2 regions of the Pseudomaricurvus sp. genome follow, and region 2 is predicted to be linked to the other one. Evidence: predicted binding sites of a transcription regulator. Region 2 holds the regulator's gene; the other holds the start of a gene.
What was found. The regulator PhoB, encoded in region 2, activates phosphate uptake and scavenging genes when phosphate is short. The targets are predictions, from matches to a motif close to TGTCATAAANNTGTAACA.
Positions count from the first base shown of each region.

Region 1: ACTG33_RS07315 (GNAT family N-acyltransferase) is a predicted target of PhoB. The motif match lies at 1,689-1,706, and genes of this name have one in related genera.

Region 1 covers NZ_CBFIHX010000038.1:19,102-22,520, forward strand. The annotation lists gene ACTG33_RS07315 (GNAT family N-acyltransferase) at 1-1,594, opposite strand, end outside; gene ACTG33_RS07320 (MerR family transcriptional regulator) at 1,854-2,282, shown strand; gene ACTG33_RS07325 (isovaleryl-CoA dehydrogenase) at 2,361-3,419, shown strand, end outside.
Region 2 covers NZ_CBFIHX010000048.1:2,008-5,426, reverse strand. The annotation lists gene ACTG33_RS08475 (chorismate--pyruvate lyase family protein) at 1-71, shown strand, start outside; gene ubiA (4-hydroxybenzoate octaprenyltransferase) at 168-1,169, shown strand; gene phoB (phosphate regulon transcriptional regulator PhoB) at 1,373-2,083, shown strand; gene ACTG33_RS08460 (hypothetical protein) at 2,209-2,406, shown strand; gene phoR (phosphate regulon sensor histidine kinase PhoR) at 2,635-3,419, shown strand, end outside.

The DNA.
Region 1 (3,419 bases), on a different contig from region 2:
GCTTGAACAACACCGGTACCTTCTCACCTTCCGCCTGGAAGATTTTCTGCAGCAGAGCAAAACCTTCGTCACGATCCAGTCCCTGCTCTTCACCTCCCCGTCCTTGATAAGCGGCCTCCATCTCACAGCGACGATCCGGCTCGATAAAATAGGGTTGTTTGGCACTGGCCAGAGCCTGCGGGCAGGCGTAATAACGCTGGTAATAAAACACCAGATGATCAATCAGTGATTTGGAAAAGCTGGCGCTGACCGTCACCGGCCCAATCAGATAGCGCACACCTTCGTTGTGATTCAGATAAGCGCCGATGCCCTGCCACAGGTAGTCCAGACTGTTCTTGCCCCAGTACTGGGGATTGACGAAGCTGCGCCCCAGCTCCAACCCCTGCTCCAGATAGGGACGAAAGCCCGGCTGAAAATCGAACAGCGTATGGGTGTACAAAGCCGCATCGCCAGATTCCTTCAGCAGCCTCGCCATATCCCCCAGACGATAAGCCCCGGCCAGACACATGGCCTCGCGATCCCACAACAACAAATGTTGATAACTGCGATCAAAAAGGTCCAGATCCCGTTTCGCGCCAGTACCCTCACCCACCTTGCGGAAGGTGTATTCCCGCAGGCGTCCTACCTCGCGCATGGTCACAGGACTCTCGGCATAACGGGTCAGAAGAATGCGGTTGCCGTCGCGGGTTTCGCCCAACGCCTGCATCTGACGGGACTCTTCCAACAACCGCAGACGATCTTCAGGGTGAGCAATGGTCTTTTCCGTGACAAACATCGGATTCTTGTGTTTGCGGCTACCCACTTTGTAAAGATGCTTTTTCAAGCGTTTGAGCAAGGCTCTATCCGGCAATTGATCGGTATGCAGGGCCGAACAGGGAATAGGCTCACCGACACAGAACTTAATCGTGGCCGACTTTTTATTGAACATCTCTTTCGCCAACAGTGCCGTCCCCAGTGGCTTGTACACCATGGAAGCACTGTAAAACAGCAACGAATTCTTGGCCTGAATGTGAATCGGCAGAATCGGCGCCTTGGCACGACGCGCCATTTTCAGAAACCCCGGACGCCAGCGAGTATCGCGAACTCCGTTGGGGCGTGCTCGAGACACCTCGCCGGCCGGGAAAACAATCACCGCGCGGTCTTTTTCCAGCTCATCCAGCGTCATGCGGAAGCTCTTCAGTGCCCCGCTGCCCGTCATATTGTCCAGCGGGATCAACAGCGGGTGCAGCGCTTCAAAATTCATCAGCATGTCATTGGCAATGATTTTGACGTCAGGCCGCACCTCGCAAACCAAACGCAGCAGCGCCAGACCGTCGAGCGAGCCAATGGGGTGATTAGCAATGATCACCACCCGACCCTGATCCGGGATATTGGCCTTGTCGCGACTGGACACGGTGTAGCTGAAATTGAAGTAATCGAACACACTCTCGATAAACGCAATCGGATCCAGACCCGCGTTATCCTTCAGGAAAGCGTTAATTTCCTGCTCGTGGGTCAGCCTCCGCAAGAATGAAAAGGTGGAACGTTTGATCATCTCCGGCTGCTGACCGAAACCGGGGTATTTGTCACAGAGGGTTTGTTCGATGTTGATCATAAAACTCGCTCATTTTCGTCTTGTTTTGACGCTGCCAGTGTTTATTGGATTACGACCAAATTACTGCGATCTTGTGACGGTTAAATGATGGTGCTGTGACACTAATGTGACTCCCCTTCGGGCCTTTTCCATCTAAAAACCACCCTCCTTATCACCAAGCTTACCTTTACGTTAACGTAAACTATTGCTAGTCTTACCTCTGTCTTGTCGCACTCGACCCTTTGGGCGGCTGCTCAAAATACCGGAATCACAGAAACCAATGACAACAAAAACCTACAGCATTACCGACCTGTCCCGGGAGTTCGACGTCACCACCCGTGCCATCCGCTTTTATGAGGACAAGGGCATGCTGACGCCCGAGCGCCGAGGCCAAACCCGCATTTACACCCCGGCGGACCGGACTAAGCTCAAGCTTATCCTGCGCGGTAAACGCCTCGGATTAACGCTGGATGAGAGCCGCGACATTATCGAGATGTACAACCCGGGTAAAAGCAACGCCGATCAGCTGGAGAAGCTGATCCTGAAAATCCGCGAGCGTCGCGATTATCTGCAACAACAGATGCACGATCTGGAAGTGATGATGGTCGACCTGCAATCTTCTGAGCGCAGCTGCCTGGAGGCGCTGCAAAAGATCGATCAGGAAAGCTACAAGAACCTGCAGGAAGAATCATTGGAAACGGATGCCTGAAACACCCAAACATCAACAGCTGCCATGAGCTGAACATTTGAACCTGATTTTTGAATTTGCATTAAGAAGAGACACACCATGAGCATCAGCTACCCATCGTTAAACTTTGACCTTGGCTCCGACATCGACATGCTACGCGACAGCGTGTATCAATTTTGCCAGGCCGAACTGGCGCCACGCGCCGAGCAAATCGACCGCGACAATGAATTCCCCATGGACATGTGGCGTAAGTTTGGCGATATGGGCCTGTTGGGCATGACCGTTGCCGAGGAGTTTGGCGGCACTAACATGGGCTACCTCGCCCACGTCGTCGCCATGGAAGAGATCTCTCGTGCCTCGGCGTCCGTCGGTTTATCGTACGGTGCTCATTCGAATCTGTGCGTTAACCAGATTCACAAGAACGGCACCCACGATCAAAAACTCAAGTACCTGCCCAAACTCTGTTCCGGTGAACACATTGGCGCGCTGGCCATGAGCGAGCCCAACGCCGGCAGCGATGTGGTCAGTATGAAATTGCGCGCAGAAAAACAGGGCGACAAGTACATCCTCAACGGCAACAAAATGTGGATCACCAATGGCCCCGACGCGCACACCTATGTGATTTACGCCAAAACTGACGTTGCCGCCAACTCTCGTGGCATCACCGCATTTATCGTCGAACGGGATTTCCCCGGATTCTCCCGTCATCAGAAACTGGACAAACTGGGCATGCGCGGCTCCAACACCTGCGAACTGGTGTTTCAGGATTGCGAAGTGCCTGCTGAGAATATCCTGGGTAAAGAAGGCGAAGGCGTAAAAGTTTTGATGAGCGGTCTGGATTTCGAGCGCACCATTCTTTCCGGTGGCCCAGTCGGCATCATGCAGGCCTGCATGGACATCGTCGTCCCTTACATTCACGACCGCAAACAATTCGGCCAGTCCATTGGTGAATTCCAATTGATGCAGGGCAAGGTAGCTGACATGTACACCGAATTAAACGCCTCCCGCGCCTATTTGTACGCAGTAGCCAAAGCCTGTGATCGCGGTGAAGAAAGCCGCAAGGACGCCGCCGCCGTGATTCTGTACACCGCTGAAAAAGCCACACAAATGGCCCTGCAAGCGATCCAGACTTTGGGCGGCAATGGCTACATTAACGAA
Region 2 (3,419 bases):
TGTTCTACGTTCAAAACAAGCCCATTCTGGTGGGGGAAGTGTTTCTGCCGGATTTCATCGATACCCTCTAGCCGTTACACTGCCGACGCCCGTGTAGATACTTAATTAGACGTCCCTAGATACTTAGTCAGACGTCCGTAGATACTCAATTAACAGAAAGCCACAACATGACTCCAGCCAAGAAGAGAAAGTCCAAGAAGCCAAATCGCCCACCGCAGAAGCCAAAGGCTGCCAAACCGGCCAGCCGTGGGCCCTCGGCAAAAACCGCGAAGGCTGCACCAAAGCGGTCGGGCCCGTTGTCGGGGTTGCTGGTCTGGGATCACCTGCCCTACTACTGGCAGCTAACCCGTATGAATCGTCCCATTGGCTGGCTGTTGCTGCTCTGGCCGACGCTGTGGGGACTGTGGCTGGCCGCCGGTGGCTTGCCTGATTGGGATGTACTGCTGATTTTCGTATTGGGGGTGGTGTCCATGCGCGCGGCTGGTTGTGCCATCAACGACTACGCCGATCGCAACGTGGATGGTCACGTCAAACGCACCCGCGAGCGGCCTCTGGCCAGCGGTAAAATTCAGCCGAAGGAAGCGTTGGCGGTGTGTGTGCTGCTGTGTCTGCTGTCTTTTGTACTGGTGTTGTTTACCAACAAGCTGACGATTCTGCTGTCCCTGGGCGCGGTGGCGCTGGCCGGCTGTTACCCGTTTATGAAGCGCTATACCCATCTGCCGCAAGTGGTGTTGGGTGCTGCCTTTGCCTGGAGTATCCCCATGGGCTTTGCCGCCCAGACCGGTGAGGTACCCGCGGAATGCTGGCTGATTTACACCGCTGCAGTGATCTGGACGGTGGTTTATGACACCTTCTACGCGATGGTGGATCGCGACGACGATTTGCGGATTGGGGTGAAATCCACCGCCGTGCTGTTTGGCGATCAGGATCGGGTGATGACCGGCAGCCTGCAGGTGATGGTTATCGTGACCCTGATGATGGTGGGTCAGCGGTTTGAGTTGGGGTCGGTCTACTATCTGGGACTCGTGGCAGCCTCGGGCTTGTTTGTGTATCAGCAATACCTGATTCGCCATCGCGATCGGGATCAGTGTTTCAAAGCGTTTCTCAACAACAACTGGGCCGGATTTGCGATTTTCGCCGGTATTGTTGCGGACTATCTTCTTCGATAGCGGCTCTTAGCGTCGCTATCCTCCTTCAATGGCTGGTTTCAGTGAAAGGCTGTTGCTGTGTGGGGTGTGTCACAGATTGGCCTGAAAACGGAAAATCTGACAGTGGCGCTATGTGACAGCTATATTTAAACCCGAGGCTGTAACAAAAGATTCACAAAAACACTATTTAATGCCCGTATCAGAAAACAGCAAAGGCAGAGATGATGCCCCAGAAAACAATATTGATCGTCGATGATGAGTCCTCCATCCGGGACATGCTCCGCATTGCTCTGGAGATGGCGGATTATCACTGTATGGAGGCCGAAGATGCACAGCAGGCGCACAGCCTGATCGTGGATCGCAAGCCTGATCTGGTGCTGCTGGATTGGATGCTGCCGGGCACCAGTGGTATCGAGCTGGCCCGTCGCCTGAAGCGTGACGAGGTGACTTCGCAGGTGCCCATTATTATGCTCACCGCCAAGGGCGAAGAGGATAATAAAGTACAGGGACTGGAAGTCGGTGCCGATGATTACATCACCAAGCCCTTCTCGCCTCGCGAACTGGTCGCGCGCCTGAAGGCGGTTTTGCGTCGTACCGATACTCTGGCAGACAGTGGCCCGATTACTGTTGACGGTTTAACCCTCGATCCTGTCAGCCACCGTGTCACCATCAATGACACGCCAGTGCAGATGGGTCCTACCGAGTACCGTTTGCTGGAATTCTTCCTGACGCACCAGGAGCGTGTTTACACCCGCAGCCAGCTGCTCGATCACGTCTGGGGCGGCAATGTGTATGTGGAAGAGCGCACCGTGGATGTGCATATCCGTCGCTTGCGCAAGGCGCTGCAACAGGACGATCACGACCGTTTTGTGCAAACCGTGCGCGGTGCGGGATATCGATTCTCGCTGAAAGTGTCTGCCGTGAAAGAAATTTGAGGGTTGTCACCCGTTTGCGGTGTGTCATCTTTACTGGACTTTCCGCGCCACATGAATACAGTGTGATGTTTCAGTCTTCGGTCTAAGTCAGACCCAGGGCACAGAGTCAAAAGGTAGAGGGCTTGATGAAACGCACACTGGTAATTTCAGCGATGATCCTGATGTCAGCTCTGGTTGCTGGTGGTTGTACCAGCGCCAAAAAAATTGGCAAGGAGATTGGTCATACTACCCGGGACGTTACACGTGACATTGGCCATGCCACCCGTGATGCGGCCAAAGAAGTTGATCAAGCGGTTGATGAAGCCATTACTGACGATCTTTAAGGTCTGTAACGTGCCGATCACTGTGCAAAAGCAAGGGTTGTCTAACCCATTGCCATCCCAAATCATCACTCATCATTCAGCCTTGTCTTGCTGGATTGAATCTCAGATCCGTCGTCAGCACCCGCTTTTTCAGTACCCATTGCCAGTCCGGCACTTCTTAGACTCCACAGCTGTTGGTCAACCACGACCAATCAGGCAACTCAGTCAACAGCACGAAGGGAATCAACATTGAACAGAGGTTTTTCCGCTGAAATCCGGCGGATCATTGTTTGCACACTGGTGTGTGTGGTCTTCGGATTAATGAATGGCTACCTGACCTGGACACTCATTGCCGGTGGCGCAGTCTACATGGCCTGGATGCTGTGGCAAATGCATCGTCTGGATGCCTGGCTGCAAAACTCCCGTCGTATTCAGCCACCTGATGCCAGCGGTATCTGGGGTGACATCTTCGATAATATTGTGCGACTGCAGAAGCGTCAGCGGCGTGAAAAGAAGCGTCTGCAGGCGGTGGTCAAACGCGGACAGGAAATCACCTCTGCCCTGCGCGACGGTATTTTGTTACTCGACCGTCAGGGCAATATAGACTGGTACAACGCCGCTGCCGGTCACCTGTTGCACCTCAGGCATCAGGACCAGGGCAACCCGATCTTCAACTACGTGCGCCATCCCGTATTCATTCAATACATGGACAAAGGGGAGTATACCGAACCTCTCGATCTGCCCTCGCCTCATACCGGTGATGTACATCTGCAATATCAGATTACCCGTTTTGGTCAGGGTGAATGTCTGGTTCTGGTGAGAGACGTCACCCGCCTGCACAAGCTGGAGCAGATGCGCAAAGACTTCGTTGGCAATGTCTCCCATGAGCTGCGCACGCCGCTCACCGTCATCCGCGGTTATGTGGAGACCCTCAGCATGTCACCGGATCTGCCGGCGCCCTGGGAGCGAGCCCTGCAACAGATGGAGCAGCAAGGGATTCGGATGACCAGCCTGATTAACGACCTGTTGGCGCT